4 regions of the Achromobacter sp. 1011811831 genome follow, and region 1 is predicted to be linked to each of the others. Evidence: predicted binding sites of a transcription regulator. Region 1 holds the regulator's gene; each other region holds the start of a gene.
What was found. Region 1 encodes FNR, which switches genes on or off when oxygen is low (the NO sensors DNR and NnrR bind a similar motif). Its sites were predicted from a motif close to TTGATNNNNATCAA; they were not measured.

Region 1 (7,770 bases):
TCCAGGCCATGGAACACCACCACCTCGTCTATGCGGTTCAGGAACTCGGGCCGCAGCGTCTGCTTGAGCTCGTCCCACACCACTTCCTTGATCACCTCGTAGGGCTTGCCGGCCAGGCTCTGGATGTGATGCGAGCCCAGGTTCGAGGTCATCACGATGACGGTGTTGCGGAAGTCCACCGTACGACCCTGGCCGTCGGTCAGGCGACCGTCGTCCAGCACCTGCAGCAGCACGTTGAAGACGTCCGGATGGGCCTTTTCCACTTCGTCCAGCAGCACCACGCTATAGGGCTTGCGGCGCACGGCCTCGGTCAGGTAGCCGCCCTCTTCATAGCCCACGTAGCCCGGAGGCGCGCCGATCAGCCGCGCCACCGAGTGCTTTTCCATGAACTCGCTCATGTCGATGCGGATCATGTGCTCTTCGGAGTCGAACAGGAACTCGGCCAGCGCGCGCGTCAGCTCGGTCTTGCCCACGCCGGTGGGGCCCAGGAACAGGAACGAGCCGTAGGGCCGCGACGGGTCCGCCAGGCCGGCGCGCGAACGCCGGATGGCGTCGGACACCAGGCGCACGGCCTCGTCCTGGCCCACCACGCGCTTGTGCAGGTATTCCTCCATGTGCAGCAGCTTCTCGCGTTCGCCCTGCATCATCTTGGACACCGGGATGCCGGTGGCGCGCGACACGACCTCGGCGATTTCCTCGGCGCCGACGCGGGTGCGCAGCAGGCGCGGCCGGCCCTCGCCGCCCTCGGCCTCGTTGGCGGCCTCGGCCGCGCCGATCTCGGCGGCCTTCAGGCGCGCTTCCAGGTCGGGCAGCTTGCCGTACTGCAGCTCGGCCAGCTTGTCGAACTGGCCCTTGCGCTGCAGCTCGGCCATCTCGGCGCGCACGCCGTCGATCTCTTCCTTGATGGCCTGCGTGCCCTGTACGGCGGCCTTTTCAGCCTTCCAGATTTCCTCGAAGTCGTTGTACTCGCGTTGCAGCTTTTCGAGCTCGTCCTCGATCACGCCCAGGCGGCGCTTGGAGGCATCGTCGGTTTCCTTCTTGACGGCCTCGCGCTCGATCTTGAGCTGGATGATGCGGCGGTCGAGCTTGTCCATCACTTCCGGCTTGGAATCGATTTCCATGCGGATGCGCGCGCCGGCCTCGTCGATCAGGTCGATGGCCTTGTCGGGCAGGAAGCGGTCGGTGATGTAGCGGTGCGACAGCTCGGCCGCGGCCACGATGGCCGGATCGGTGATCTCGACGCCGTGGTGGATCTCGTAGCGCTCCTGCAGGCCGCGCAGGATGGCGATGGTGGATTCCACGTCGGGCTCGTCGACCAGCACCTTCTGGAAGCGGCGCTCCAGCGCGGCGTCCTTCTCGATGTACTTGCGGTATTCGTCCAGCGTGGTCGCGCCGATGCAATGCAGCTCGCCGCGCGCCAGCGCGGGCTTGAGCATGTTGCCGGCGTCCATCGCGCCCTCGGCCTTGCCGGCGCCGACCATGGTGTGCAGCTCGTCGATGAAGACGATGTTGCTGCCATCGTCCTGCGCCAGTTCCTTCAGCACGGCCTTCAGGCGCTCTTCGAATTCGCCGCGGAACTTGGCGCCGGCCAGCAGCGCGGCCAGGTCCAGCGACAGCACGCGCTTGCCGCGCAGCGTCTCGGGCACTTCGTCGTTGACGATGCGCTGCGCCAGGCCTTCGACGATGGCGGTCTTGCCGACGCCGGGTTCGCCGATCAGCACGGGGTTGTTCTTGGTGCGGCGCTGCAGGATCTGGATGGTGCGGCGGATCTCGTCGTCGCGGCCGATCACCGGATCGAGCTTGCCCTGGCGGGCGCGCTCGGTCAGGTCCATCGTGTACTTGGACAGGGCCTCGCGATTGGACTCGCCCTCGGCGGCGGACACCGACTCGCCGCCGCGCACGGCGTCGATGGCGGCTTCCAGCGCCTTCTTCTGCAGGCCGGCCTCTTGCAGGATGCGGCCGGCCGGGCCCTTGTCGTCGGCCAGCGCCAGCAGGAACAGCTCGCTGGCGATGTAGGTGTCGCCGCGGCGCGCGGCTTCCTTGTCGGTGCGCGTCAGCACGCCCTGCAGCTCGCGGCCGACCTGGACGTTGTCGTCGCCCTGCACCTGCGGCAGGGACTTGAGCGCCTGCTCGATGGCCGGCTGCAGCCGGTTCACGGCGACGCCGGCGCGCGCCAGCAGGCTGCCGGCCCCGCTGTCGGCATCGGACAGCAGCGCAGACAGCACATGTATGGGCTCTATGTAGGGATGATCGTTGCGGGCGGCCAGGCTCTGGGCGTCCGCCAATGCCTGTTGGAACTTGGTGGTAAGTTTGTCGAATCGCATAGTGGTCGTTTGGCTTGTTGAGGAGCCTGACCGATGCATCGCCGGCTGGCTCGATGACCTGAATATGTGGCCGGAGCAGGGAATTTCAAGACCCTGACGGCCTTGCGGACTCTATCGACGTGCGGCAACCTGAGGAATCATGAGCATATACGTTTTTGTCTACGGCACGCTACGCGCGGGCGAGATCAACGACCTGGAGCGCACCGCCTCCGACCGCGGCCTGCCGGCGGTACGGCGGGTCGGCGCGGCCAGCGTGCCGGGCCGGCTGGTCGACTTCGGCGCCTGGCCCGGCCTGATTCCCGTGGCTGACGGGCGTCGCGTCCTAGGAGATATCTATCAGGTCGAGCCGGCCCATATCCACTTGATGGACGAAATCGAGGACTACCATCCCGGCCGGCCCGGCTGCTTCCTGCGCCGCGACGTGCTGGCGCGCCTCGCACAGCCCGGCCCGGACGGCGCGGAGCTGTCCTGCCAGTACTACCCGATCGATCCCGCCTTGCGGGGCGCCGCCAGCGACATCGCGGCCGTCGACCAGGTCACGGACTGGATCCTTCACCGACGCGCCGGGAACGCTTGCGCGACGTTCATGTCCAAGGACGCCGCGCGCAGGTAAGACACCCGTAGTAACAACGGACTACAATAGCAATTGTCATCAAGCTTCCTGCCCGCACCGGCTACCCGCCGCTCGACGGGCGCTATAGAGGTCACTATGCAAAAACGGGTCCCCGTTGCCCCTGATGCCGCCCATTGCTCCACGTGTATGCTGGGACACGTGTGCGTGCCTGTGGGCATGGCAGCCGCCGAAGTAGAAAAGCTGGACGAACTGGTGAAGGAACGCGTGCGCCTTGAAAAGGGCAAGACGCTGTACTCGCTGGATCACCCCCTTGATGCGGTCTATGGCGTGCGCTTCGGCAGCCTGAAGACGCAGCTCGAAGACGCGACTGGCCAGATCCAGATCACCGGTTTCCATCTGCCCGGCGAGATCGTCGGCATGGACGGCATGCTCGACGGCAAGCACGTGTCGGCCGCCATCGCGCTGGAAGACTCCGAAGTCTGTGTCATTCGCCTGAATGAAGTCGACCGCGTCTCCGCCCACCTGCCCTCGCTGCAGCAGCAGTTCCGCCGTCTGATGAGCCGCGAGATCACGCGTTCGCACCAGATGCTGGCCTCGCTGGGCTCGATGCGTTCCGAACAGCGCCTGGCGGCGTTCCTGTTGAACCTGTCGCAGCGCTATGCCTCGCTGGGCTATTCGTCCACCGAGTTCGTGCTGCGCATGAGCCGCGAGGAAATCGGCAACTACCTGGGCCTGACGCTGGAAACGGTGAGCCGGCTGTTCTCGCGCTTCGCCCGCGACGGACTGATCCGCATCAACCAGCGCGAAGTCCGCATCCTCGACCAGCCTGCGCTCAAGCAGCTGCTGGGCCAAGAAAGCTGCTGAAGCCGCCCATGCGCCGCGCGCGCGCCTTCCTGCCGGCCGCCAGCCTGATGCTGGCGGCGTTGGCGGCCCCGCTCGCAGCCGCCGCGCAGACGCCCCTGCCCGATCCCTACGACTACGACGAAGCCGCGCCCGCGCCCAAGCCGGCCAAGCCGGCGCGCTGGCAGACCGTCGAGCTGGGCAAGCCGGGCCATCGCTACAAGATCCCGGTCTACGCCAACCGCCCGCTGGGCAAGGGCGAACTGGCCGACATCAAGCAGGTGGTGGTGGTGATCCACGGCGTCAAGCGCGACGCCGACCGCTATTACGAATACGTGGCCGACCTGCTGGAACGCAATCCGGAGCGCGCGCGCGACACGCTGGTGCTGGCGCCGCGTTTTTCCGGTTCCATCGATTCCGGCTTCGCCGGCATGGCCGCCTGGCGCAAGGCCAGCTGGGAAGAAGGCGAGGACAGCGTGCAGGCCGCCGGCCGGCCGGCGCCGGTCAGCTCGTTCCAGGTCCTGGACGACCTGCTGCGCAGCCTGGACGACCGCCAGCGCCTGCCCGCGCTGGCCGGCATCGTGCTGGCCGGCCATTCCGGCGGCGCGCAGCTGGTGCAGCGCTACGCCGTGCTGAACAACGTCGACGGCCCGCTGCGCCGCGACGGGCTGGCGCTGCGCTACGTGATCGCCAACCCCTCTTCCTACCTGTACCTGACCAACGAGCGGCCACGCCCGGACGGCAAGGGCTACGCGCCCTACGAGCGCGGCATCTGCCCCACCTACAACCAGTACAAGTACGGCACCGACAAGCTGCCCGCCTACGCCCGCGGCCAGGAGGAATCCCGGCTGTTCGTGCGCTACGCGGCGCGCGACGTCACCTACCTGCTGGGCGGCGCCGACAACAACCCCGAGCACCGCCTGCTGGACAAGACCTGCGGCGCCGAGGCCCAGGGCTCCACGCGGCTGGCGCGCGGCACCGCCTACCTGCAATACGAGTTCCTGCTCGCATCGCGCGGCAGCAAGCCGGTCACTCTGCACCGCGCCGGCTACGAAGTGCGCGGCGTGGGCCACGACGGCAAGAACATGTTCGGCTCGGAATGCGGCGCCCAGGTCCTGTTGGGCGAAGGCGCGCGCGGGACGGACAGGGCCGCGCCCTGCGAGCCGATCAAGCCGCGCGGCAAGTAGCGCCCGCCCGGCGTCGTCCAGGGCGCCCCCCAAAATGACAGCAAGCTGAATGCCGCCTCGGCGGCGCGTGCAATTTCGCGCGGCCGGGAGCAATATAGGGACATGCCGGCGGCGGCGCGCTTGCGGCCGCGCCGGCGTTTCCCATTCCGGCAAGCAGCAAGGACTGCCATGACGCACACGCATCTGGATGTCGCCGACGCGAAGCGCCGCATCAAGGCCATTTTCGTCGGTTCCATGGGCAACCTGGTCGAGTGGTACGACTTCTACGCCTACACCGCCTTCGCGCTGTACTTCGCCCCCGCCTTCTTCCCCTCGCACGATCCCGTCGTCCAGCAGCTCAACGCCGCCACGCTGTTCGCGGCCGGCTTCATCGTGCGACCGCTGGGCGGCTGGCTGTTCGGGCATATCGCCGACCGGCACGGCCGGCGGCTGTCGCTGATGGTGTCGGTGGGCATGATGTGCGTGGGCTCGCTGATCATCGCCCTCACGCCCACCTACGCCTCCATCGGCCTGGCGGCGCCGGCGCTGCTGGCGCTGGCGCGCGTGATCGAGGGGCTGAGCCTGGGCGGGGAATACGGCGCCAGCGCCACCTACCTGACCGAGATCGCCGACGCCGAGCACCGCGGCTTCTATTCCAGCTTCCAGTATGTGACGCTGATCGGCGGCCAGCTCAGCGCCATCCTGGTGCTGTTGCTGCTGCAGAACGTGTTCCTGACTCACCAGCAGCTGGTGGATTGGGGCTGGCGCATCCCCTTCGTGATCGGCGCGCTGCTTGCCATCGTGACCGCCTTCATGCGGCGCGACATGCCCGAGACCGACTCCTACAAGGCCGCCAGCAAGACCCAGCCGCGCACCAGCTCGCTGCGCGGCCTGCTGAAGTACCCGCGCGAGGTGGCCATCGTGGTGGGCCTGACGGCGGGCGGCACGGCGGCCTTCTACACCTTCACCACCTATATGCAGACCTTCGTCCGGCAGACGGCGGGCTTTTCCGACATCGTCACCACCTATGTGATCGCCGCCTCGCTGATCTTCGCGCTGATCCTGCAGCCGCTGTATGGCGCGCTGTCCGACCGCATCGGGCGCAAGCCCTTGCTGGTGTTCTTCGGCGTCGCGGGCGCGCTGCTGACCGTGCCCATCCTGTACACGCTGGCGCAGACGCGCTCGCCCTTCATCGCCTTCCTGCTGATCTGCGGCGCCTGGGTCTTCACGGCCGGCTACACCTCGATCAACGCCGTGGTGAAGGCCGAGCTGTTCCCGACCAACATCCGCGCCACCGGCGTGGCCGTGCCCTATGCGGTGACCGTGTCGATCTTCGGCGGCACGGCGCCCGCCATCGCCCTATGGTTCAAGCAGCAGGGGCATGAGCAATGGTTCTATTACTACCTGGCCGGCGTGATCTTCCTGTCGCTGCTGGTGTATGCGACCATGCGCGACACGCGCCGCGAATCGGCCATGCACCGACATGAATAGCGACAGCGGGCGCGAGCGGGCCTGACGCGGGCGGCCCGCCGCAATGGGCCCGCACGGGCCCTGCGCCACACGCCGGCATGCGCCGGTTAGCGCCGCGCTCCGGTCAGCGCCCTATCGGGCACGGGCGCCGGCGGCTCCAGCGGCGCCGCCTGCAAGGACTGGATCTCCAGCGCCGTGACGGCATGCGCCACGCAGGGCAGGATCCAGCCCTCTTCCTTCTCGTCGCGCGACAGGCCCGGCCATTCGATGCGGTAGCGGATCTCGCCCTCCAGCATCAGGCACATGCAGGCGCGGCAGGTGCCGTTGCGGCAGGAGCTGGGCAGCTTGATGCCGGCGGCCTGCGCGGCCAGCAGCAGCGACGTGTCCTCGTCGGCATCGAAGCGCAGGCCCGAGGGCTGGACCAGGACGGGATGCGAGGGCATGGCGGAAAGCGCGGGCTCAGCCGGCCGCGTCGTCGCGCCAGTCCAGTTGCCAGGCGCCGGACAGCACGTTCTGCAGCCACAGCGTGCAGGTCAGGGTCTTGGCGTCGGTCACCTCGCCCCGGGCGCAGGCCTCGTACAGCTCGGACGGTTGGGCGCTGATCACGTCCAGGAACTCGTCCTGGTCCAGCTGCCTCGGCCCGGCGCGCAGGCCGCGCGCGAAGAAGATGTGGATGATCTCGGTGGAATAGGCGATCGCCAGGTGCAGCGCGCCGGCGTGGGCCCATTGCGCGGCGGTATAGCCGGTTTCCTCCAGCAGCTCGCGCTTGCCGCAGGCCAGCGGGTCCTCGCCCGGATCCAGCTTGCCGGCGGGAAACTCGGTCATCACGCGGCCGATGGGGTAGCGGAACTGCCGCTCCAGCAGCACCCGGCCGTCGTCGAGCAGGGGAATCACCACCACCGCCCCCGGATGCACCACGTATTCGCGCGTGGAGGTGTTGCCGTTGGGCAGGCGGACGGTGTCGTTGCGGATCTTCAGGAAGCGGCCGTCATAGGCCGCCACGCTGGAAACCAGCTCTTCGTGCAGATGGGATTCGGGTTTGGTCGTCATGGCGCGTGCGGATGGCGGCCGGGAGGTCGGCGGCCTGCGCCGTCCGCCCGGCAGGAGTGCATGAGCTTACCATCGCGCCGCGGCGGCCCCGCGACGCCGCGCGCCCGGCCCCGCGCCTACGGCGCGACCCGGATCACCACCTTGCCGAAATGGCTGCCGGACGCCAGGTGCGCGAAGGCGGCCGGCGCCTCGTCGAAGCCAAAGCCCCGGTCGATCACGGGCTTGATGCCGGCGACCGAGACGAAACGGGCCAGGTCCTCCAGCATCTTGCGGCTGCCCACGAAGATGCCTTCCAGGCGCTTGGCGCCGCCGATCAGCGCCAGCGGCGCCACCGGCGTCGCGCCGA
Region 2 (7,770 bases), on a different contig from region 1:
GCGTCCTTCCAGGATGGTCTGCACGATGGTCGCTTCCGAACTGCCGTAGAGCCAGACTTCGTCCGTCAGGTTGGGCGCGCCCAGCGACTGGTTGCCCTTGCCGTCGACACCGTGACAGGCCACGCAGTAGTTGGCGAACTCGCGCTTGCCGCGGAACACGCGCACCGGATCGGCGGTCAGGCCCGACAGCGAGCGCACGTACTGCGCGATATCGCCGGCGGTCTTGGGATCGATCACGCCCTTCCACGGCGGCATCACGCCGACGCGGCCCTGGGTGATGGTCTGCATGATGGCTTCGGGAGAGCCGCCGTGCAGCCAGTCGCCATCGGCCAGGTTGGGGAAGCTGGGGCCGCCCTTGGCGTCCGAGCCGTGGCACTGCGCGCAGGTGTTCAGGAACAGGCGCTGGCCGATTTCACGCGCGCCGGGGTCGGCGGCGATCTGCGGCACGGTCATGGTCTCGAAACGCGCATAGATGGGGCGCACCGCCTCGGCCAGCTTGGCCTGGTTGCGCGCCACTTCCTCGGCGCTGCTGTAGCCCAGCGAGCCCTTGTACTCGCCCAGGCCCGGCATGAAGAACAGGTAGCCCAGCGCGAACACGCAAGCCAGCAGGTACATCCAGGTCCACCAGCTGGGGACCGGGTTGTTCAGCTCGGTCAGGTCGCCGTCCCAGACATGGCCGGTGTCCTCGACCTGGCCGTTGGCCGGCTTGGTGCTGAGCCAGCGGCGCTGCGTGTACAGCAGCCACACGCACCAGACCACGCCGCCCACGGCGACGACAGAGATGAAATACCCCCAGAAGCCATTGACGAAATCGCTCATGACCGATTCGCTCCATCTTGTTGTGCCGGCCCGAATTCATCGGGCAGCGCGAACGGCAGCATCGCCGATTCGCTGTTGGCGCCCTGGCGGCCGCGCGAGCAGGCCCACCAGACGATGCCGAAAAAGGTTGCCATCGAGATGGCGGTGACGATTGCGCTGATGTAGGCCATGATCAACCTCCCGACGCCGGCTGGGCGGCCGGCTGCCTGGCGGCGTCAACGGCCTTCTTGGCGGCTTCCTCGGCGGCGGCGGCCTTCTTGGCCTGCTGCGCCTTGCGTACGCCCACGCCCAGCCCTTGCAGGTAGGCCACCAGCGCGTCCTCTTCCGTCTTGCCCTCGATGGCCTTGGGCGCGCCGGCGATGTCCTCGTCGCTGTAAGGCACGCCGAGCAGGCGCAGGGCGCGCATGCGGTCCTGCACGTTCTGGCCGGTGATCGAGGTCTTCTCCAGCCACGGATAGGCCGGCATGTTGGACTCCGGCACCACCATGCGCGGGTTGCGCAGGTGGATGCGGTGCCACTCGTCGGAATAGCGCTCGCCCAGGCGCGCCAGGTCGGGACCCGTGCGCTTGGAACCCCACAGGAACGGATGGTCGAACACCGATTCCGAGGCCAGCGAGTACGAACCGTAGCGCTGCACTTCGGCCGCCAGCAGGCGCACCTGCTGGGAATGGCAGCCGACGCAGCCTTCGCGGATGTAGACGTCGCGGCCCATCAGGCGCAGAGGGCTGTAGGGCTCGACGCCCTCGGCCGCCTGCGTGGTGCTGTGCTGGAAGAACAGCGGGATGATCTGCACCAGGCCGGCGAAGGACACCACCAGGATGCTGGCGATGATCATCCAGCCGATGTTCTTCTCGAGCGTCTGGTGGGAAAAGAAGCCGTGTTGCTTGTTGGCCATGATGTCCTCGTCAAACGGTAGCCGGAGCGGCGGCGGTGACCGGCGTGCGCGCGGCTTGCGGATCGTCCTGGGGAATGGCGGGGTTGACCGCGGTCGCGCCGCGCACCGTCATCCAGACGTTCCACGCCATCACGAACACGCCCGACAGGAACAGCGTGCCGCCCAGCAGACGGATCAGGTAGTACGGAACGCGCGTCTTCAGTTCCTCGACGAAGCTGTAGACCAGGGTGCCGTCGGGAGCGGTGTCGCGCCACATCAGGCCCTGCTGCACGCCGGCGATCCACATGGCGGCGATGTACAGCACCACGCCGATGGTCGCGATCCAGAAGTGCAGTTCGATGGCCTTGACGCTGTGCATCTTCTCGCGGCCATAGAGGCGCGGGATCAGGTAGTACAGCGAGCCGAACGAGATCATGGCGACCCAGCCCAGCGCGCCGGAGTGCACGTGGCCGATGGTCCAGTCCGTGTAGTGGGACAGCGCGTTGACCGTGCGGATCGACATCATCGAGCCTTCGAAGGTCGACATGCCGTAGAACGACAGCGCCGTGACCATGAACTTCAGGATCGGGTCGGTGCGCAGCTTGTACCAGGCGCCCTGCAGCGTCATGATGCCGTTGATCATGCCGCCCCACGAAGGCGCCAGCAGGATCAGCGAGAAGGTCATGCCCAGCGACTGGGTCCAGTCCGGCAGCGAGGTGTACAGCAGATGGTGCGGGCCCGCCCACATGTACGTGAAGGCCAGCGCCCAGAAGTGGACGATGGACAGGCGGTACGAGTAGATCGGACGGCCGGCCTGCTTGGGCACGAAGTAGTACATCATGCCCAGGAAGCTGGTGGTCAGGAAGAAGCCCACGGCGTTATGGCCGTACCACCACTGCACCATGGCGTCCTGCACCCCGGCGTAGGCCGAGTACGACTTCCACAACGACACCGGCACTTCGATGTTGTTGAAGATGTGCAGCAGGGCGATGGTCAGGATGTACGAGCCGAAGAACCAGTTGGCCACGTAGATGTGCTTGGAGCGGCGCTTGATGATGGTGCCGAAGAACACGATGGCGTAGGCCACCCAGACCAGCGTGATCAGGATGTCGATGGGCCATTCGAGTTCCGCGTATTCCTTGCTGCTGGTGTAGCCCAGCGGCAGGGTGATCGCGGCGGCGACGATGACGATCTGCCAGCCCCAGAAGGTGAACGCGGCCAGCGGGCCGCAAAACAGGCGGGTCTGACAGGTGCGCTGGACCACGTAGTACGACGTGGTGAACAGCGCGCTGCCGCCGAACGCGAAAATCACCGCGTTGGTGTGCAGCGGACGCAGCCGGCCATAGGTCAGCCAGGCGGTGTCGAAGTTCAACTGAGGCCAAATCAGCTGCGCGGCGAGCAGTACGCCCACAGCCATGCCGACGATTGCCCACACTACCGTCATGAGCGCGAATTGCCTCACGATCTTGTAGTTGAAGGTGTCGGCCTTGCTTGCGATTGCGGCGCAATCGTTCATCACCCTTCCCCTAAAAGAAACAAACAGTTCCAGGCTTCAATGATGGGGGGGCCGGGGTAAACCCGCGTTGATGTGGATCAAGTCCCTACTCGAGAAATGGGGAACGCGGCGCGCGGGCAACGGGTCAGAAGCAGCGGTTTTCGACCGTATCAGCCATATCAGCCGGATCAGTGGCGAAGCACTGTCCGGCCTTTCGGTGATTTTCCGGCGCGGAATCCCCGGCGCCCCAGGCCTCGCGCGGCGGCCTAGCCCCGGCTGGCCGGCCCGCTGTCGTCATCGCGCAGGATCGCCGTGCCGGCGCTGTCGGTGTCGTCGTACTGGCCGTTGAATACGGCCCACCACAGCGACACGCCGATCGCCAGCACGAACAGCAGCGACAGGGGCAGCAGCAGGTAGAGGATGGTCATGCGGATTCCGGCGCGCCGGCGGCCAGCGCGCCGGACCAGTCACGGCGCGACAGCCGCCAGGAGTTCCAGGCCACCGCCAGCGAGGACAGCAGCATGGTGATGGCCGCCAGCCAGGGCGTGACCCAGCCGACCAGCGCCAGCGGCGTCATCAGCAGGTGCCATACAAGCGAGCCATACAAGTTCTGGCGCGCCTTGCGGCCCGCCTCGTCCAGCAGCGCCTGCAAGGCCGCGTCGGGCATGGACGGATGCGCCGCCAGCGCGGCGTGCGCCGAGGCCATGGCCGTCGGCACGGCCATCGACATCGCACAGGGACAGCTCATGACCAGCAGCGCCACCATCACCGGGATGCTGTGGGCCGGATCGACATAGGCCCAGGCCGCGGCGGCGGCCAGCGCCAGGATCACCTGGATCATCACGAAGCGCGAGGCCAGCCGGTCGGCGCTGGCGCCCAGGCTCAGGCGGCGCGCCTCGACGCGGGAATGGCGCAGGCCGCCGGCCGAGCCGCCAAAGGACTGGCGCGCGCACAGTTCCAGGTAGCGGGCGGTCAGCAGGAAGGCCACGAACATGGTCACCGAATCGAAATACACCTCGCCGTATCCGGTGTAGGTCGCGTGCACCGAGGGAATGAAGGCGGCCACGATGCCCAGGGCCACCGGCACGTCCATGCCGGCGCGGCCATGGCGCAGGTTGTCGCCGGCGTGACGCCAGATCGGCCAGGCCGAGTACAGCACCACGGGCACGGTCAGCGCGAAGCTGGCCCAGTTCATCAGCACGATGGCCCAGTCCAGCGTCTCCAGGGCATCCGTGGGGATGCCGTCGTGGCGCAGGTAGCCGGGCCAGGCGAACATCATCACCTGCATCATGGCCAGCCAGGCCAGCGACAGGCGCACCAGCGCGTGCCGGCGCTGCTGGCGGTCGGCGTCGGACAGGCCGACGGGGACGGCGAAGATCGATTTGGCTCGCATGCGCCGATCTTAGCCAGCCGCCGGCGTCGGCGTCTTGACATGGATCAAGCCGCCGGACCGGATTTGCCGCCGGCCGGGTCAGGACTGGCGACCGGCGCGCCGGCGATTCGGCCGCCGGGTCAGGGCCGCTGGCGGCGCAGCACGTCCGACACGGCGCCCGTCAGGACGGCCAGCTCGTCCGCCGCGATGGTCAGCGCCGGGGTCAGATAAACCACGTTGCCGAACGGCCGCACCCAGACGCCGGCCTCGACCAGCCGCCGCTTGAGCGCTTCGCGGTCGGCGATGCCGTCCAGTTCCACCGCGCCGATCGCGCCCAGCACGCGCACGTCGCGCACCCAGGGCAGCTCGCGGCACGGCGCCAGCCCTTGCTCCAGCGCGGCGCTGATCGTCCGCGCCTGATCCAGCCTCGGCTCGCGCTCGAACAGGTCCAGCGAGGCATTGGCGGCGGCGCAGGCCAGCGCGTTACCCATGAAGGTGGGACCATGCATCAGCGCGTGCGACGGCTCGTCGGACCAGAAGGCGTCGAACACCCGGCTGCTGGCGACCGTGGCGGCCAGCGGCAGCGTGCCGCCGGTCAGCGCCTTGGACAGCGTGATGATGTCGGGGCGCGCGCCGGCCTGTTCAAAGGCGAACATCGTGCCGGTGCGGCCGAAGCCGGTGAAGATCTCGTCGTAAATCAGCAGCAGGCCGTGGCGGTCGGCCAGCCGGCGCAGGCGGCGCAGCACCTCGGGATCGTGCATCAGCATGCCGCCGGCGCCCTGCACCAGCGGCTCGACCAGGATCCCCGCCAGCTGCGGGCCACGGCGCGCCAGGAAGGCATCCAGCTCGGCCTCGCCGGCCTCGTCGCGTGGCAGGGCGACGATGTCGTGCTCGGCCAGCATGCCCCGGAACAGGCTGTGCATGCCCTCCTCCGGATCGCAGACCGCCATGGTGCCGAAGGTGTCGCCGTGGTAGCCGCCCTTGAACGCCAGGAAGCGGCCGCGGCCGCGCTCGCCCTGGTTGAGCCAGTATTGCAGCGCCATCTTCATGGCCACTTCCACCGCCACCGAGCCGGAATCCGTATAGAAGACCCGGTCCAGGCCCGGCCCCAGCAGCGCCGCCAGCCGCCGCGCCAGCGTCAGCGCCGGCTCGTGGGTCAGGCCGCCGAACATCACGTGCGGCATGGCGTCGAGCTGGGCGCGCACGGCCTGGGCGATGTGGGGATGGTTGTAACCGTGGCAGGCGGTCCACCAGGACGCCACCCCGTCGATCAGGCTGCGCCCGTCAGCCAGTTCCAGCCGGCTGCCATGGCTGCGCACCACGGGCAGCGGCGGCGTGGCGGTCTTCATCTGGGCATAGGGCAGCCAGATGTGGGGCTGGCCCTGGGCCACCCAGTCGGGCGTGTGCATATATAGAGCTCCTGCAAAACCGGAGGCCCGGGCCAGGAAACTCCCGGTGGGCCGTCTGCCCGGGGCGCCGGGCGGACGGCGGCGCCTCCACTACAATGGCCCGCATTCTACGGCCTGGCCGCCCCGCCGCGCCCGGCCGCCCCCCCGGATTTGCCGATGTCGAAGCTGGATTCCCTTTTTTCCTCTGAGCTCGCGCTCGCCGAGACGCGCCGCGTGCGCCGCCGCCTGCGCACCGCCGCCGCCGCCCCCGCCGGCCGCATCGTCCTGAACGGCGCGCCCATGCTGAACTTCTCCAGCAACGACTACCTGGGACTGGCGCGCCACCCGCTGCTGGTCGAGCGGGCGCGCGAATGGACCGCGCTGCGCGGCGCCGGCGCCCAGGCCTCGCGGCTGGTCTGCGGCAACCTGGACCTGCACGAACAGGTCGAGGCCAAGCTGGCCCGGCTCAAGGGCGCCGAGGCCGCCCTGCTGCTGGCCTCGGGCTGGCAGGCCAACGCCGCCGTGCTGCCCGCGTTGCTGCGCGCCGCCGCCGGCCAGGGCGAGGTCCAGCTCTATGCCGACAAGCTCAACCACGCCAGCCTGCACCACGGCTGCCAGGCCGCCAGCGTGAAGCAGATCCGCTACCGCCACAACGACCTGGACCACCTGGAAAGCCTGCTGTCGGCCCGCGCCGAGCCCGGCCCCGGCGGCAAGCCGCCGGTGCGCTTCATCGTCACCGAAAGCGTGTTCAGCATGGACGGCGACCGGACCGACGTGGCCCGGCTGGGCGAGATCGCCGAACGCCACCAAGCCTTCCTCTACCTGGACGAGGCGCACGCCACCGGCGTGCTGGGCGCCCAGGGCGCCGGCCTGTCCAGCCTGGCGCCGGGCCGGGTGGACCTGATCATGGGCACCTTCAGCAAGGCGCTGGGCGGCTTCGGCGCCTATGTGGCCGGCTCGCGGGCGCTGTGCGACTACCTGGTCAACGCCTGCTCGGGCTTCATCTACACCACCGCGCTGCCGCCGGCCGTTCTGGGCGCGATGGACGCGGCGCTGGACCTGCTGCCGCATCTGGACGCCGAACGCTCGCGGCTGGCCGACAGCGCGCAAACGCTGCGCGCCGCGCTGGCCGGACTGGGCGTGGACACGGGCGGTTCCTCGACCCAGATCGTGCCCGCCATCGTCGGCGACGAAGCCCGCGCGCTGGCGCTGGCCGCCGGGCTGGAACGGCGCGGCCTGCTGGCCGTGGCCATCCGCCCGCCCACGGTGCCCGCCGGCACCAGCCGGCTGCGGATCGCGCTCAGCGCCGCCCATGGCGAGGACGATCTCGCCCGCCTGATCGACGGCCTGACGGCCGAGCTGGCCTGACCATGCCGCAAGCCACGCTCTGGTTCGCGCACGGCTGGGCCTATGACGCGTCATTCTGGGCGCCGCTGCGCGCGGCCTTGTCCGACTGGCCCCAGGTGGCCGACGACGCCGGCTATTTCGGCGCCCCCCGCCTGCCGGAAGTCTCCGGCCCGGTGATCGCCATCGGCCATTCGCTGGGCGCGCTACGCCTGTTGCGCCAGCCACCGCCCGGCTGCGCCGGCCTGGTCTGCATCAACGGCTTCGCGCGCTTCGGCGCCGGCCCGGACTTTCCCGAAGGCGTGGCGCCGCGCCTGCTCGACCGCATGCTGCGCCAGCTGGCCGCCCACCCCCAGGCGGTGCTGCGCGATTTCCGCGCGCGCTGCGGCGACGACACGCCATCCGGCGCGCCCGACATGGCCGCGCTGGAACTCGGCCTGCTGGCGCTACGCGACGAGGACCGGCGCGCCGAGCTGGC
Region 3 (7,770 bases), on a different contig from region 1:
GTCTACCGCGACCAGCTCGCGAGCGTGCCCTGCGCCGGCCTTACCTTGCCGCCGCTGTCGGTGCGGGCGCTATGGCTGCAGGGCGCCGAGCCCGGCGCCGCCGCCGGCTGGATCCTGGGACGTATGGAACAGCTGCTGCGCGCGGGCGACCCTGGCGTGGCGCGGCGTCGCGCTGATTCAGCGCAATCCCTGGAGGATTGACGGAATCCATCGATTGAAGGGTGAATTTAGAGGGAAATCGTCGGGCCGCGCGAATTAAATTATCACGCTCCGAACTCTACGCTGCGAGACTTTCCCATGCATTGGCGCACCCGGCTCGTCCAACCCCAGACCCTGGCCCGTGGCGGTTTCGCCTCGCTGGCCGTGCCCACCCATCGCGGTTCCACCGTGCTGTTCGAGCGGCAGGCCGACGTGGCCGACGACTGGCGCCATCGCGACAAGGGCTACACCTATGGCCTGTACGGCACGCCCACCGCGCTGGAGCTGGGGGCGCGCGTGGGCCAGCTGGAAGGCGCGCTGCACACCTTCGTGGTGCCCGGCGGGCAGGCCGCCATCGCGCTGGTCTACCTGGCCTTGTGCGGCGCGGGCTCGCACGCGCTGGTGCCGCACAGCGCCTACGGTCCCAACAAGGAAATGGCCGCCAGCATGCTCAAGCGCCTGGGCATCGAGGTCGAGGCCTACGATCCGCTCATCGGCGCCGGCATCGCCGCGCTCATTCGTCCGAACACCGCGCTGGTCTGGACCGAAAGCCCCGGCTCGGTGACGATGGAAGTCCAGGACGTGCCGGCCATCTGCGAGGCGGCGCACGCGCGCGGCGTACCGGTGGCGCTGGACAACACCTATGCCGCCGGCGTGCTGTTCGACGCCTTCGCGCATGGCGTGGACATCAGCATCCAGGCCCTGACCAAATACGTGGGCGGCCATAGCGACCTGCTGCTGGGCTCGGTGTCGGTGCGCGAGGCGGCGTACAAGGATCGCGTCGGCGACACCTTCAAGCAACTGGGGCTGGCGGTCTCGCCGGACGATTGCAGCCTGGCGTTGCGCGGCCTGCAGACGCTGGGCCTGAGGCTGGAGCGGCTGGAGGCCTCGGCGCTGGAGATCGCCCGCTGGCTTGCCGGCCAGCCCGGCATCGCCACGGTGCTGCATCCGGCGCTGCCGTCCTGCCCCGGGCACGAGACCTGGAAGCGCGATTTCAGCGGCTCGGCCAGCGTGTTCTCGGTGCTGTTCGACGATCGCCACAGCGCGCGCCAGATCGAGGCCTTCGTGGACGCGCTGCGGCTGTTCAAGATCGGCATGAGCTGGGGCGGGGTGACCAGCCTGGCGTTGGTCTATCCCGCGCTGGAACGGCCCGGCCGCGACTACGCGGGCCGGCTGGTGCGCCTGAACGTGGGATTGGAAGAGTGCGCGGACCTGAAGGCCGATCTGGCGCAGGCGCTGACGGCGATGGAGCCGGCGCGCTGAATGATGAGCCATGATCCGATGGACGGCGGCCCGTTGCCGCCGCAAGCCGCCGCGCCCGTGCTGGCCGCGCTGTACCGCTATCCGGTCAAGGGTTTCAGCGGGCAGTCGCTGGCCGAGGCGGCCTTGCAGCCCGGCCGGGGCATCGCGCTGGACCGTTGCCTGGGCATCGCCAACGGCCATGCCGTGATCCCGGGCGAGGGCTGGGCGCCGTGCCAGGGCTTCGTGCGCATGACCCGCAACGAAGGATTGCCGGCCTATCGCCTGAGCCTGGAAGAGCAGGGCGACGGCGCGCGCCTGACGTTGGCGTCGCCGGGAGGCGAGCACGCCGTCATCGACGTGGCCGCGCCCGCGACCTGGGACGCCGCCAACCGGACCATTGCCTCCTGGTTCCCGCGCGGCGCGCTCGACGTCCCGCGCTTCGCGCGTCGCCAGGGCGGCCTGGGCTGGTGGGACTTCGACGACGCGCCGCTGTCACTCATCAACCAGGAGACCGTGCGCGCGTTGTCGCGCAAGGCCGGCAAGGAGCTGGACCCGCTGCGCTTTCGCGGCAACCTGTATCTGGACGGCCTGCCGGCCTGGCGCGAATTCGCCTGGCTCGGACGGCGCGTGCGCATCGGCGCCGAGGTCGAGCTGGAGATCCTGCGGCCCATCGAGCGTTGCAAGGCGACCTCGATCGATCCGACCAGCGCGCGCGCCGACCTGAACCTGCCCGCGCTGCTGGCGGGCGGCGAGGGCCATATCTATTGCGGCGTCTATGCGCGCGTGCTGCGCGCGGGCCGGGTGCATGCGGGCGACGCCATCACGCTGGCGGATACGGCCGGCCCGGCGCTGGCGGCGCCACCGGCCGATGCCGCGCATCCGCTGGCGCCGCCGCCGGCGCAGTGGCCGCGCTATGCGCAGGTGGTCGGGCGCGTGCGCGAAAGCGCCGAGGTGGACAGCTTCTGGCTGCGCGACCCGCTGGCGCGCCTGCGCCCGGCGCCCTTGCCGGGCCAGCATCTGCGCGTCGGCCTGCCGGCGCCGGACGCGCGGCCGTACTGGCGTTCCTACACCATCTCGGCGGTCGAGGACGGGCTGCTGCGCCTGAGCATCAAGAACGAGAGGGAGCGCGACGCCGTGTCGCGCCAGCTCCATGCCGGACTGCGGGAAGGCGCGCAGCTGCTGATTTCAGGCCCCCACGGCGGCTTTCATCTGGGACCGTCCGACATGCGTCCGCTGGTGCTGGCGACCGCCGGCATCGGCATCACGCCGGCCGTGGCCATGCTGCGGGCGCTGGCGGCGAGGGAGGATCGGGGCCGGCCGGTGCGGGTCCTGCACGTGGCGCGCGACGCGCAATCGCTGGCGCTGTGGAACGAGGTTCGCGAGCTCGTCGACGCGCTGCCCGAAGCGCGCGCGCGACTGTTCCTGAGTCGGGGGGATGGCGCTCGGCCCGCGTTGCGGGCCGAGGCAGGCAGGCCGGGCGCCGACGCATTCGCGGGCTTGTCCGCCGATGCGCAGGTCTATGTCTGCGGGCCGACCGGCTTCATGGCCGATGTGCGCCGCTGGGCGCTGGACGCGGGCGTATCGCCGGACGCCGTCCATGGCGAGGTGTTCGCCTCGCCTTCGGCGACGCAGCAGGCGCGCCGGCCCGCGCCGGTGGACGGCCCCTTGTCGGTCTGTTTCGACGGCACGGACGTGCGGGCTACGTGGCGCCGGCAGGATGGCACGTTGCTGGAGCTGGCCGAGGCGCAGGGCCTGAACCCGCCGGCGAACTGCCGCGCCGGCGTGTGTGGCGCCTGCCGCCAGACCCTGCGCGCCGGGCAGGTGGCCCATCTGCTGGACCCGCCGTTTCCGCTGGGCCCGCGCGAGGTGCTGACCTGTTGCGCGGTGCCGGTCTCGGATGTGGCGATCGGTCCCTAGGACTGCTTGCGATACACCAGCACCGGCGTGGTCGAGTGCGTCAGCACCTTCTGGGTCTGGCTGCCCAGCACCACGGCGGCCATGCCGCGACGGCCGTGCGAGGCCATGGCGATCAGGTCGCAGCCGCGCTTGGCGGAGGCGTCGATGATGGCCTGGTACGGGTCTTCGTGCGAAACCCGCAAGGTCTCGCAGGACAGGCCCAGCTCGCGCGCCTGGGCGGCGGCCTCGTTCAGCAGCCGTTCGGCCTGGGAGCGGATCTGGTCCTGGTAGTCGTTCAGGCTGGCGGCCAGCTGGGCCGAGCCCATCGAGAACACATGGAAGGGTTCTTCGACCGTCAGGATCGTGACGGCGGCGCCGAAGGTCTTGGCCAGTTGCAGGCTGCGGACCAGCGCCTCATTGGACAGGGCCGAACCGTCGGTGGGGATCAGGATGTGTTTGTACATATGGCGTCTCCCGGCATGCGTGTGGTTGTTGCGGGCGCGCGGCGCTGGCCGCCCGCGCGGGGCGCCTGACGCGGCATCCGGCGGACGCCGGCTGCATGTAACACTGTATCGGCTTGCCGGCGCCGCGCCTTGCGCTGGATCAAGCGGACGAGGGGACGGCGCGTCAGCGCAACAGCGCGGTGACCAGGTCGGCGTTGCCTTGCGCGCCGGCCTGGAAATCCAGGGCGTCCAGCACATGGCGCAGGTGTTCGTCCATCAGGGCGCTGGCGGCGTCGGCGTCGCCCTTGCGCGCAGCCTGGATGAAGGCACGGTGCTCGCGCGAGGAACAGCCGGCGTCGTGCGTGCTCTGGTACAGCGCGGTGATGACGGCGCTGCGCGCCAGCAGCTCGCGCAGCATGTCGGTGAGCACCTGGTTGCCGACGATCTCGGCGAGCAGCAGGTGGAAGTCGCCCAGCAGGCGGTTGCGCGCCTGCGCGTCGCCACTCTCCAGCGCCTGGCGCTCCTGGGCCAGGTGGGCCTCGATGCGGCGGAAGTCGGCCGGGCGGGCGCGGGCCGTGAACTCGCGCGCCAGCGCGGTTTCCAGGATGCGGCGCACGGCATAGACCTCGCGCGCCTCGTCGGCGCTGGGCTTGCTGACGAAGGCGCCCTTGTCCGGCACGATATCGATCAGCTTGTCCTTGGACAGCATCAGCAGCGCGGCGCGGATCTTGGTGCGGCTGACCTGGTAGGCCCGGCCCAGCGCTTCCTCGCGCAGGCGGGTGCCGGGCGGCAGACGGTGCGCGACGATGGCGGCGGACACGTCCTTGGCGATATCGTCGGCGCTGGGGTCCGGGCTGGGGGCTGGGCTTGCGTCCTGGGTCATGGGCGGCGGCACGCGGGCCGGCGGGTGCGGGCTTGGGGCCGCCAGTCTATCAAACTCCGCGCCTCCGGCCGGCGTCCGCATGTCCCGCTCGCCCGGGTTCAGGCGCCGCCGCCGGGCCGGTGGCCGGCGGCCGGATGCGAGGCCGGCAGCCGCGCGCCGCCCGCGCCGAACAGTTTCTCGCGCAGCGTGCCGGGCGCGTAGTCTTCCTTGTAGAGGCCGCGCGATTGCAGCTCGGGCACCACTAGCTCGACGAAGTCGCGCAGGCTTTCATGCGCGACCAGCCGGGTAAGGTTGAAACCGTCGATGTCGGTCTCGCGCATCCAGCCCGCCAGCGCGTCGGCGACGGTCTGCGGACTGCCCACGATGGGGGGCAGCCGGTAGCCGTTCTGCATCTGCGCCAGCAGCTTGCGCACGGTCCAGGTCTGCGCGCTGCGCGTGGTGATCGAGTCCAGCAGGGTCTGGATGCCCTGGGTGGCCTGGGCCTGGATCGGCTCGTCCAGGCCGTAGCGCGAGAAATCGATATGGACCTGGCTGCCGTAGTGCGCCAGGGCCGCCATGGGATTGGCGTAGCGCGCGTATTCGGCATGCTTTTCCCAGGCCTGGGCGTCGGTTTCGCCGACGATGACGCTGGCCATGGCGTAGACCTGGATGTCCTCGCGCCGGCGGCCGGCGTCCTGGGCCTGCTTGCGCAGCGCGGCGACGATGTCGCGCACCGCCGGCTGCGCGCCGGTCAGGAACACGCATTCGGCATGCGCGGCGGCGAAGCGCTGGCCCCGGCTGGAGGCGCCGGCCTGGTACAGCACCGGCGTGCGCTGCGGCGAGGGCTCGGACAGGTGCACGCCCTCATAGCGGTAGTACGGCCCCGCGTGCCGCTGCACGCGGATCCCGGCGGGGTCGGCGAAGATGCGCCGTTCGCGGTCCACGCGCACCGCGTCGTCGTCCCAGCTGCCTTCCCACAGCTTGTACACGGCTTCCATGAAATCGTCGGCGATGGCGTAGCGGTCGTCGTGCGCGGCCAGTTCCTGGCCCAGGGCGCGCGCGGCGCTGGCCTGGTGGCCGGTGACGATGTTCCAGCCGATGCGTCCGCGCGTCAGATGGTCCAGCGTGGACATGCTGCGCGCGAACACATAGGGATAGGCGTGGCTCAGATTGGCGGTGACGCCAAAGCCCAGGTGGCGGGTGGCGTGCGCCATCGCCGGCACCAGCAGCAGCGGATCGTTCATCGGCGCCTGCACCGCTTCGCGCAACGTGATGCCGGGATCGCTTTCCAGCCCGTCCACCATGCCCAGCGTGTCGGCCAGGAACAGGCCGTCGAACTTGCCGCGCTCCAGGATGCCGGCGAGCTCGACCCAGTAGTCCAGGTCGCGGTAGTTGCGCGACTGGTCGCGCGGATGCGCCCAGTAGCCGTGGGCGATGTGCCCGACGGTGTTCATGTCGAAGGCATTGAGCCTGATCTGCTTGCCCATATCTCAGCCCGCCTGTTCCAGCCAGGGGAAGGCGATCAGGTCGTGGTACAGGCGGCGCAGCGTGGCGCGCACTTCCTCCGAGCCCTGATAGATGGCGATGAACTTCAGCAGGCGCGGATCCTGGGCGTTGTCCGGCCGCGTGACCCAGCGGATGGCGTACAGCGAGCTGTCCTTTTCGGCGTAGAGCGCCGATTCCGGCTTGACGCCGGCCACCGCGACGAAGCCAGGGTAGATGACGGCCGCGTCCACGTCGTCCAGCGCGCGCGCCACGATGCTGCCTTCCAGCTCGCGAAAGCGCAGCTTGCGCGGATTGGCCGTGACGTCGCGCAGCGTGGCCTTGGTGCCCACGTCCGGCTTGAGCGTGATGAGGCCGGCTTCCTGCAGGATCAGCAGGGCGTGGCCGGTGTTGACCGGATCATTGGGGTAGGCGACGGCGGCGCCCTCGGGCAGCTCGGCCAGCGCGCGGTGCTTCTTGGAATAGATCGCCATCCGCGACGTGTAGCCCAGAGCGATGGGCACCAGCTTGTAGCCCTTGGCGGCGATCATGCTTTCCAGGTAGGGCAGGTGCTGGTAGTAGTTCGCGTCCAGCGAGCCGTCGTTCACGCCCTCGTTCTGGCTGATGTAATCGGAGAACTCCACCAGCTTGACGTCCAACCCCTGGGCCCGCGCCTCGCGCACCGCGATTTCCATCGCCACATTGCCCAGGCCCACCGACACGCCCAGCGTCAGTGGCTTCTCGGCGCGCGCCGCGCCGCCTAACAGGGCGACGGCCGCCAATGCCGCCATGCCCGCCCGAATCATTCCTTTCATGCCTGCCACGTTGCTGCTCCATCACTGCGGTTGCCGCGCCGCGCCAGGCGGCGCGGCGGCGGAAAAGGCGTGCATTGTGGTACGGCGCGGACAGGCCGAACAAACAAGGAATTCTCATTTGCTTAAACCGGGAATCCGGAACTAATCAGGGCAGGGCGCGGGCGCTTCAGTCCTTGGCCATCAGGCCCAGCGCTTCGATCAGGCTCTTCTCCCTGGCGTAGGTCGCGCGCGCCCATTCGCGGTAGTCCTGGCTGTCGCGATAGGCGGGCTGCTGGTTCAGCTGCTGCATCACGTCCAGGCTGGCCGGGTCGTACAGCGCGCGCTTGAAGGCATCGTGCAGGGTTCGCACCACGGCCGGGTCCATGCCCTTCGGACCGGCCAGCCCATAGGGCGAGGTCGACACGACCCTGTAGCCCAGCTCCTGCGCCGTGGGCACGTCGGGCCAGCGCGTGGTGCGCTGTTCGCCGAAAGTGATCAGCAGGCGCATCTTGCCGGCGTCGACGAACTGGTCCCAGCCGGTGGCGTCGCTCTGCGCCATCACGTGTCCGCCCAATAGCGCCTGCTGCATGTCGGCATTGCCCTTGAACGGCACGTGGTTGAGCTGGACGCCGGCGTTGCGCGCCACTTCCTCCATCAGCAGGTGCGGCGACGAGCCTGCGCCGGTCGAGCCGTAGTCGATGCTGCCAGGCGCCTTGCGCGCGGCCTCGATGTAGTCGTTGAAGGTCCTGTACGGCGAATCGGCGCGCACGGTGAAGCCGAAGGTATAGCCCGACAGGCCGATGATGAAGGTGAAATCGTTGATCGGGTCCCAGTTGGTCTTGTGCATGTAGGG
Region 4 (7,770 bases), on a different contig from region 1:
CTGACCGCCGCCCTGTGGCCCCTGGCCGGCTGGGTGCTGCACCTGCCCCAGCGCGGCGCCGACGACGCCGAGTCCTCGTCCGCCTGACGGCGGGCGGGCGCAAGCGATGTTCGAGTTCAAGAAAACCGGCCAGCAGCAAAAGCAGCGCTTCCTGCTGCGCGCCTGGGTGGGCGGCGTGTTCGCGCTGCTGTGCTTCGGCGTGCTGATCGGCCGCTTCTGGTATCTGCAGGTCGACCGCTACGAGGGCCTGTCCGAACGCGCCGACCGCAACCGCATCGCGGTGGTGCCGATCCCGCCGCGCCGCGGCGAGATCCTGGACCGCAACGGCGAGGTGCTGGCGCGCAACTACCGCACCTACACGCTGGAAGTCGTGCCGGCCCACGCCGGCAACCTGACGGCGCTGTTCGAGCGGCTCAACGAAGTGGTGTACATCAGCCCGACCGACCAGCGCCGCTTCAAGCGCCGCGCGGCCGAGTCCAGTCGCTACGCCAGCCTGCAGCTGCGCAACAACCTGAATGAAACCGAGGCGGCCTGGTTCGCCGCCCATGCCTTCCAGTTTCCCGGCGTCGAACTGCGCGCCCGCTGGGTGCGCGAGTATCCGCAGGGCCTGTCGGCCGCCCACGTGGTTGGTTACATCGGCCGCATCGCCGATGGCGACATCGAGGATCTGGAGCGCGCCGGCCAGCTGGGCAACTACCGCGGCACCGACGTGATCGGTAAGAAGGGCATCGAGAAGACCTGGGAAGAAGCGCTGCATGGACGCACCGGCCTGGAAGAGGTCGAGGTGACGGCCGGCGGACGCCCCATGCGCACGCTGCGGCGCATCGACCCGGTGCCCGGCTCGGACATCATGCTGTCCATCGACATGGGCCTGCAGAAGGTGGCCGAACAGGCTTTCGAGGGGCAGCGCGGCGCGCTGGTGGCGCTGGATCCCGATACCGGCGAGGTGCTGGCCTTCGTGTCGCAGCCCTCGTTCGATCCCAATCTCTTCGTCGACGGCATCGACGTGGACAACTGGCGCATGCTGAACGAGTCGCCCGACCATCCGCTGATCAACCGCCCGCTGTACGGCACCTATCCCATCGGCTCGACCTACAAGCCCTTCGTGGGCCTGGCCGCGCTGGAACTGGGCAAGCGCCGCGCCACCGACCGCATCTCCGATCCCGGCTTCTACGAATTCGGCGGCCAGAAGTTCCGCAACGCCGGCGGCGCCGCCTATGGCATGACCGACATGCACAAGGCCATCGTGGTGTCGTCGGACACCTACTTCTATTCGCTGGGCCCCGAGATCGGCGTGAACGCGCTGCATGACTTCACCAAGCAGTTCGGCTTTGGCCAGATCACCGGCATCGACCTGGAAGGCGAGAAGCGCGGCGTGCTGCCGTCCACCGACTGGAAGCGCTCGGCTTACAAGGAAAAGGAACGCCAGCGCTGGTACGCGGGCGAGACCATCTCGGTCGCCGTGGGCCAGGGCTACAACTCGTTCACGCTGCTGCAGTTGGCACAGGGCACGTCGACGCTGGCCAACAACGGCCTGTACCGCCGTCCGCACCTGGTGCATGCGGTGCGCGATCCGCGCACGGGCCAGGCCAAGCCCACCGATTCGGTGCCCGACTATCGTATTCCCCTGAAGCAGGCCAACGTGGACGTGATCAAGAACGCGATGGCCGACGTGGTGCGCGCCGGCACGGCGCGGCGCGCGTTCGCCAATGCGCCCTACCAGGCGGCCGGCAAGACCGGCACGGCGCAGGTGTTCAGCCTGCGCGGCGCGCGCTACCGCGCCAGCGCCATCGACGAGCGCCTGCGCGACCACGCCCTGTTCATGGGTTTCGCGCCGCTGGAGCACCCGCGCATCGCCGTGGGGCTGATCGTCGAGAACGCCGGCTGGGGCGCCAGCGTGGCCGCGCCGGTGGCGCGCAAGGTGTTCGACTACTGGCTGGCCAAGGAACGCAAGGACAAGATCGTGCGGCCGGACCGCGCCGATCCGCTGGCCTCGGTCGAGTCCATCGCCTCTGACGTGGTGCGCAAGCCATGAAGCGTTTCGGCCTGATCCTCCTGCGCGTGTTCACGGCCTTTGATTGGCCGCTGCTCGCCATCCTGTTGATGTTCGCGGCGCTGGGCCTGACGGTCATGCATTCGGCCGTGGGCGGCACCGACTGGCGCTTCGCCGACCAGTCGCGCAATTTCGTCATCGCCTTCTTCGCCATGTGGATCATGGCGCTGATCCCGCCCAAATGGCTGATGAAGCTGGCGCTGCCGTTCTACGTGGTGGGCGTGGTGCTGCTGCTGGGCGTGGAGTTCTTCGGCGAGACCAGCAAGGGCGCGACCCGCTGGCTCAACCTGGGCGTGACCCGCATCCAGCCGTCCGAGATGATGAAGATCGGCGTGCCCATGATGCTGGCCTGGTACTTCCAGCGCCACGAGGGCGCGGTGCGCATCCGCGACTTCCTGGCCGCGGCCGCCATGCTGGCCGCGCCGTTCGGCCTGATCGTGCTGCAGCCCGACCTGGGCACGGCGCTGCTGGTGTTCGGCGCGGGCTTCTTCGTGATCTACTTCGCCGGCCTGTCGTTCAAGCTGCTGATCCCGGCCTTGCTGGCCGGCATCATCGGCATCGGCACCCTGATCTACTACGAAGACCAGCTGTGCGAGCCGGACGTGAGCTGGGTGGTGCTGCACGACTACCAGAAGCACCGCGTCTGCACGCTGCTCAATCCCAGCTCCGATCCGCTGGGCAAGGGCTTCCACACCATCCAGTCCATGATCGCGGTGGGCTCGGGCGGCGTGTACGGCAAGGGCTACATGAAGGGCACGCAGACCCACCTGGATTTCATCCCCGAGCGCACCACTGACTTCATCTTCGCCGTCTACGCCGAGGAATTCGGCCTGTACGGCGGCATCGCCATCCTGGTGCTGTACGCGCTGCTGATGGCGCGCGGGCTGACCATCGCCTCGCGCGCCTCGTCGCAGTTCGGACGATTGCTGGCGGGGGCGATGACCATGATGCTGTTCATCTACGTGTTCGTGAACGTGGGCATGGTCACGGGCATCCTGCCCGTGGTGGGCGTGCCGCTGCCCTTCATGAGCTATGGCGGGACGGCGCTGTTCACCATGGGCATCGCGTTCGGCATCATGATGAGCATCAGCCGGTATCGGTCGGTGAAGTCCTAGCGGCGCGAGTCCCGGCAAGCGAACTCGACAAAAAGCCCCCGTGAGGGGGCTTTTGGCATGGGCCGTCCGGCAGGCGGAGCCGCTACGCCGGCAGAGCGTCCGCCACGCCCAGATCCGTCGCCAGCTGCTTCATGCCGTCCCAGATACGCGCATCGAAGGTCAGCGAATCCGCGTTCAGCGCGCGGTTGGCGGCTTCGTATTCGCCGGGATACTGCACCCGGTCCACGCCAGGTTGCGGCGGGCAGGCTTGCAGGTAGTCGATGAAGGCGCCGACTTCCAGCGAGCGCCAGTCGGTGTTGAAGTCGACCTGCGGGTTCAGCAGGATGGCGAACATGTTGTTGGTGGCCACGCCGTTGCGCGGGTGCTCGGGCTGGATGGTGCCGCCGCCGGACAGCACGCCGGCCAGCAGCTCGGCCACCAGGCCCATGGCGTAGCCCTTGTGGCCGCCGAAGGGCAGCAGCGCGCCCGGTGGATCGGCGAACAGCGCGTTCGGATCGGTGGTGGGGTTGCCCTGGGCGTCGATCAGCGATCCCGGCGGCGCCTGTTCGCCCTTGGCGGCCAGCACGCGCGCCTTGTTGACGGCGATGGAGCTGGTGGCCATGTCCACGATGAAGGGCGGCCGCCCGCCAGGCAGCGGCCCGGCGAAGCACAGCGGATTGGTGGTCATGCAGGCCTGTGCGCCGCCGAACGGCGCCACGGTGGGCGCGCGGTTGATCACGTTGGTGAAGGCCAGCAGGATCAGCCCCTGCGCCGCCACCATTTCCCCGTAGTGGCCCATGCGGCCCAGGTGGTGGCTGCGGCGCAGCGTCAGGATGCACTGGCCATGCTGCTGCGTGCGCTCGATGGCCTTTTCGATGACCACCTTGCCCACGTGCTGGCCCAGGCCGTTGTGGCCGTCATAGGCCAGCATGGCGCCACGGTCGTTGACCAGCTCGGGCCGGCCGTCGGCCTGCGCCAGCCCGTCGGCCAGCACGCGGCGGTAGTTGGTGAGGATGGACAGGCCGTGGCTGGTGTAGCCGACGCGGTCGGACTCCACCAGGTGATCGGCCACGTCGCGCGCGATGTCTTCCGGCACGCCCTGGGCGGCCAGCACGCGCCGCCCGTATTCCCGTGCCTGTTCAAGCGAGATTTTCATGCGCGCTTCTCCTTACAGCCAGCCCAGCCAGCGCCAGTAGGTCATGCCGAACAGCAGCATCAGCAGGTAGCCGACGATGGTGATGACGATGCCGACCTTGGCGAACTGGCGGGCGTTGAACGTTTCCGTACCCAGGCACACCATGTTCTGCGGCGCGTTGATGGGCAGGATGAAGCCATAGCTGACCACGAAGCCCAGCAGCATGGTCATGCCCAGGCGGCTGAACTCGCCCGGCAGCGTGGCCAGCACCGAGATCAGGATGGGCAGCATGGCCGAGGTCAGCGCGGTGGCGCTGGCGAAACCCAGGTGGATGATGATCAGGAAGGCCGACAGGATGGCGAAGATCGCCAGCGGTCCGAGGTGGTCCAGGCCGGTGTGCGCGACCACCTGGTTGCCCAGCCATTGGCCGGCCTGCGTGGTGAGCAGCGCGGTGCCCAGGCTGATGCCGACGCCGAACACGATCACGGTGCCCCACGGTATGCGCGATTGCACGTCTTTCCAGGTCATCACGCCGAAGCGCGGCAGCATCAGCAGCACCAGGCCGAAGTAGGTGGTGGAGGTGGTGTCGAACTTGTGCAGCTTGCCTTCGGTGGCCCAGAACAGCAGCAGCAGCACGGACACGGCCATCAGGCGCTTCTGCGCGCCGGTCATGGGACCGAGATCACGCAGCGACTTCTCGACGGCTTCCTTGCCGCCGGCGATGCTGTTGCTTTCCGGCGGCAGCATCTTGAGCACCACGACGACCAGCACGGCCGACATGATCAGCGACCAGGGGGCGCCCGCGATCAGCCAGTCGGACCAGGCCACGCGCTGGCCCAGCATCTTTTCCATGAAGCCGACCGTCAGCAGGTTCTGCGCGGCGGCGGTCTGGATGCCGACGTTCCAGATGCTGGTGGCCTGCGCCACGATGATCATGATGCCGGCGGCGATGTTCGAGCGCTTGTCCACGCCGAAGGCCGCGATCACGCCCATCATGATGGGCACCACCGCGGCGCTGCGCGCCGTGGCGCTGGGCACGACCAGGCTCAGCACGATGGTCACGGCGATCGCGCCGATCAGGATGCGGCGCGTGCTGGTGCCGACCTTGGACAGCGTGACCAGCGCGATGCGCCGGTCCAGTCCGGTGAAGGTCATGGCGGCGGCGATGAACAGCGCGCCGGTCACCAGCGCCAGCGCCGAGTTGGCGAAGCCTGTCAGCGCCATGCTGATGGCGGCGGAGGTGCCGTACAGCACCTGCGGATCCTTGATGGTCGGCGCAGTGCCGAGCAGGAAGGCCATCAGCGTCGTGATCATGATGGCGCTGGCTTCGTACGACACGGCTTCGGTGATCCACACGACCACGGCGAAGGCCAGGATGGCCAGCATGCGATGGCCGGCAACCGGCAGGTCCGCCGGCAGGGGCATCAGCAGCACTGCGATCAGCGCGACAAAGCCGGCGATGAGTCCGATGGGGATCTTGGTTTTGTTTTGTGGGGCAGGGACGGCGGCTGGCGCGGTCATATCCATCTCCGGTTGAGGTCAAACTGACGACACGCCGCCCCGCGAGCACGGGATGAATCAATTCGGCATGTCGACGCTACAGTATGATCGTGACGGCATTCAGGAAAACCCGTATTGATGTGGGTCAAGCCACTTGGATATCGCGCTTGTGGGAACCCACCCGCGGCATTATGCTCGTCGGCCCTGAAAAATCGCAAGCCCGGCAAGGAGCTGCGCGCATGCGCGGCAAGGCGCGCGCGGCGGCCGTGAGCGTCAACCAGAAGGGTGTTTCGCGGACGCTCAGCCCAGCGCCAGGCGCAGCTGTTCGTCCAGGTGCAGCGTGGGCGCGACGCGCCAGCCGCTTTGCGCATAGCGCAGCCAGCGACCCAGCACCAGGTGCGTCAGCAGGCTGGCATGGGCGCTGATGTTGGCCTCGGGCGGCAGGCCGCCGTCGGTCACGGCGGTGCGCAGCGACTGTCGCAGCGAGGCCTCGATGCGGTCGTTGATGTGGTTGATGCGTTCCTGCAGCCGGTTGTCCTCGGTGACCAGCGCGTCGCCGGTCAGCACGCGGGTCATGCCCTTGTTGCGTTCGGAGAAGGTGAGCAGCATGGCCACGGTCTGGCGCGCCTGGGTCACGCCCAGCGGCTCGGCGGCGGCGATCTGGTTGACCAGCGTGAAGATGCTGGTCTCGATGAATTCGATCAGCCCTTCGAACATCTGCGCCTTGCTGGCGAAGTGGCGGTACAGCGCGGCCTCGGATACCGACAGGCGCGCGGCCAGCGCGGCCGTGGTGATGCGGGAGGCGTGCGGCTGCTCCAGCATTTCGGCCAGGGTCTGCAGTATCTGGGTCTTGCGTTCGCCGGGTTTGCTCGCCATGAAAGTGTCTGGTCCACGCAGGCTGACGGAAGGGTGGGGGGTAAGACCCGCCGCTATCCTCGCAGGGGACGTCGGCGCAACAGCAAATCACTGACCGAGTTTACCCGCAAGTCGACGTAGGACGGCCGTTGCGAGCGGCCGCGTCCGAACGGCGTGCCGGGATGATAGACGTGGACCGTGCGCAGGCCGGCGCGGCGCGCGCCGCGCAGGTTGGCCAGCGTGTCCTCGACCAGCACGGTGCGGCGGGGTGATGCGCCCTCGCGCGCCAGCACGTAGCGCAGCAGGGCCGGCGATGGCTTGGGGCGGAACTCGCCATGCAGGCGCATGTGCTCGATGGCCCAGAGGCTGTCGAACTGGCGCAGGATGCCCAGTCGGCGCAGCACCGCGCGCGCGTACTCGAGCGGCGCGTTGGTCAGCAGCACCTTGCGTCCGGGCAGCTGGCGCAGCTTGTAGGCCAGCGCCTTCTCGGCGCGCACCAGCGGGTTCACGTCGAAGTCGTGGCTGCGGTGCAGGAACTCGTGCGGGTCCACGCCATGGTGGCGCACCAGGCCGATCATGGTGGCGCCGTAGCGCTTCCAGTACTTGCGGCGCAGGTGGTTGGCCGTGTCGATGTCCACGCCGAGTGTCTCGGCCACGGCCATGGTCATGCCGTGGTCGATGCGCGGGAAGATCGCGTGCGACGTGTCGTGCAGCGTGTTGTCCAGGTCGAACAGCCACAACAGTCCGTCGTCGTGCGCGGCGGTCCTGCGGGACCGCCGCACGCGCACCGCGGGCCGCTGCAATTGGCGCAGGCTTCGCATCAGTGGCCCATGGCGCTACGCACCGTCCAAGTTGAGGCTACACGGCCCCGACAGGGGCTGCGCGGAGCCGGCTTTGCCGGTCCGCAGCAGCGCCCCCTTGAGGGGGAAGCGCGCAGCGCTTCGGGGGTGGGCATCAATGCGAGCTGATCATGGTGCCGACGCCTTGGTCCGTGAGGATTTCCAGCAGCAGGCAGTGCGGCACGCGGCCGTCGACGATGTGGACCGAGTTCACGCCGTTCTTGGCGGCGTCCAGCGCCGACGAGATCTTGGGCAGCATGCCGCCCGAGATGGTGCCGTCGGCGAACAGCTCGT

Region 2: ccoN (cytochrome-c oxidase, cbb3-type subunit I) is a predicted target of FNR. The motif match lies at 3,277-3,290, and genes of this name have one in related genera.
Region 3: AC6LJ9_RS17175 (universal stress protein) is a predicted target of FNR. The motif match lies at 3,930-3,943, and genes of this name have one in related genera.
Region 4: AC6LJ9_RS20165 (DASS family sodium-coupled anion symporter) is a predicted target of FNR. The motif match lies at 5,918-5,931, and genes of this name have one in related genera.

The regions. Positions count from the first base shown of each region.
Region 1 is NZ_JCBANG010000089.1:4,038-11,807, reverse strand. Features, by position in the region: gene clpB (ATP-dependent chaperone ClpB) at 1-2,324, opposite strand, end outside; gene AC6LJ9_RS25265 (gamma-glutamylcyclotransferase family protein) at 2,464-2,937, shown strand; gene fnr (fumarate/nitrate reduction transcriptional regulator Fnr) at 3,034-3,762, shown strand; gene AC6LJ9_RS25255 (hypothetical protein) at 3,771-4,925, shown strand; gene AC6LJ9_RS25250 (MFS transporter) at 5,094-6,395, shown strand; gene AC6LJ9_RS25245 (2Fe-2S iron-sulfur cluster-binding protein) at 6,482-6,817, opposite strand; gene AC6LJ9_RS25240 (NUDIX domain-containing protein) at 6,834-7,424, opposite strand; gene AC6LJ9_RS25235 (zinc-dependent alcohol dehydrogenase family protein) at 7,541-7,770, opposite strand, start outside.
Region 2 is NZ_JCBANG010000017.1:40,739-48,508, reverse strand. Features, by position in the region: gene ccoP (cytochrome-c oxidase, cbb3-type subunit III) at 1-819, opposite strand, end outside; gene AC6LJ9_RS09365 (CcoQ/FixQ family Cbb3-type cytochrome c oxidase assembly chaperone) at 816-992, opposite strand; gene ccoO (cytochrome-c oxidase, cbb3-type subunit II) at 992-1,714, opposite strand; gene ccoN (cytochrome-c oxidase, cbb3-type subunit I) at 1,725-3,209, opposite strand; gene ccoS (cbb3-type cytochrome oxidase assembly protein CcoS) at 3,455-3,616, opposite strand; gene AC6LJ9_RS09345 (hypothetical protein) at 3,613-4,581, opposite strand; gene AC6LJ9_RS09340 (adenosylmethionine--8-amino-7-oxononanoate transaminase) at 4,701-5,969, opposite strand; gene AC6LJ9_RS09335 (aminotransferase class I/II-fold pyridoxal phosphate-dependent enzyme) at 6,126-7,316, shown strand; gene AC6LJ9_RS09330 (alpha/beta fold hydrolase) at 7,319-7,770, shown strand, end outside.
Region 3 is NZ_JCBANG010000043.1:34,515-42,284, forward strand. Features, by position in the region: gene AC6LJ9_RS17160 (LysR family transcriptional regulator) at 1-201, shown strand, start outside; gene AC6LJ9_RS17165 (cystathionine beta-lyase) at 298-1,461, shown strand; gene AC6LJ9_RS17170 (MOSC domain-containing protein) at 1,462-3,357, shown strand; gene AC6LJ9_RS17175 (universal stress protein) at 3,354-3,800, opposite strand; gene AC6LJ9_RS17180 (GntR family transcriptional regulator) at 3,964-4,662, opposite strand; gene AC6LJ9_RS17185 (LLM class flavin-dependent oxidoreductase) at 4,761-6,128, opposite strand; gene AC6LJ9_RS17190 (MetQ/NlpA family ABC transporter substrate-binding protein) at 6,132-6,938, opposite strand; gene AC6LJ9_RS17195 (tripartite tricarboxylate transporter substrate binding protein) at 7,105-7,770, opposite strand, start outside.
Region 4 is NZ_JCBANG010000058.1:9,294-17,063, forward strand. Features, by position in the region: gene mreD (rod shape-determining protein MreD) at 1-87, shown strand, start outside; gene mrdA (penicillin-binding protein 2) at 107-2,035, shown strand; gene rodA (rod shape-determining protein RodA) at 2,032-3,168, shown strand; gene AC6LJ9_RS20160 (Ldh family oxidoreductase) at 3,251-4,303, opposite strand; gene AC6LJ9_RS20165 (DASS family sodium-coupled anion symporter) at 4,316-5,803, opposite strand; gene slmA (nucleoid occlusion factor SlmA) at 6,083-6,658, opposite strand; gene AC6LJ9_RS20175 (pyrimidine 5'-nucleotidase) at 6,712-7,458, opposite strand; gene argB (acetylglutamate kinase) at 7,592-7,770, opposite strand, start outside.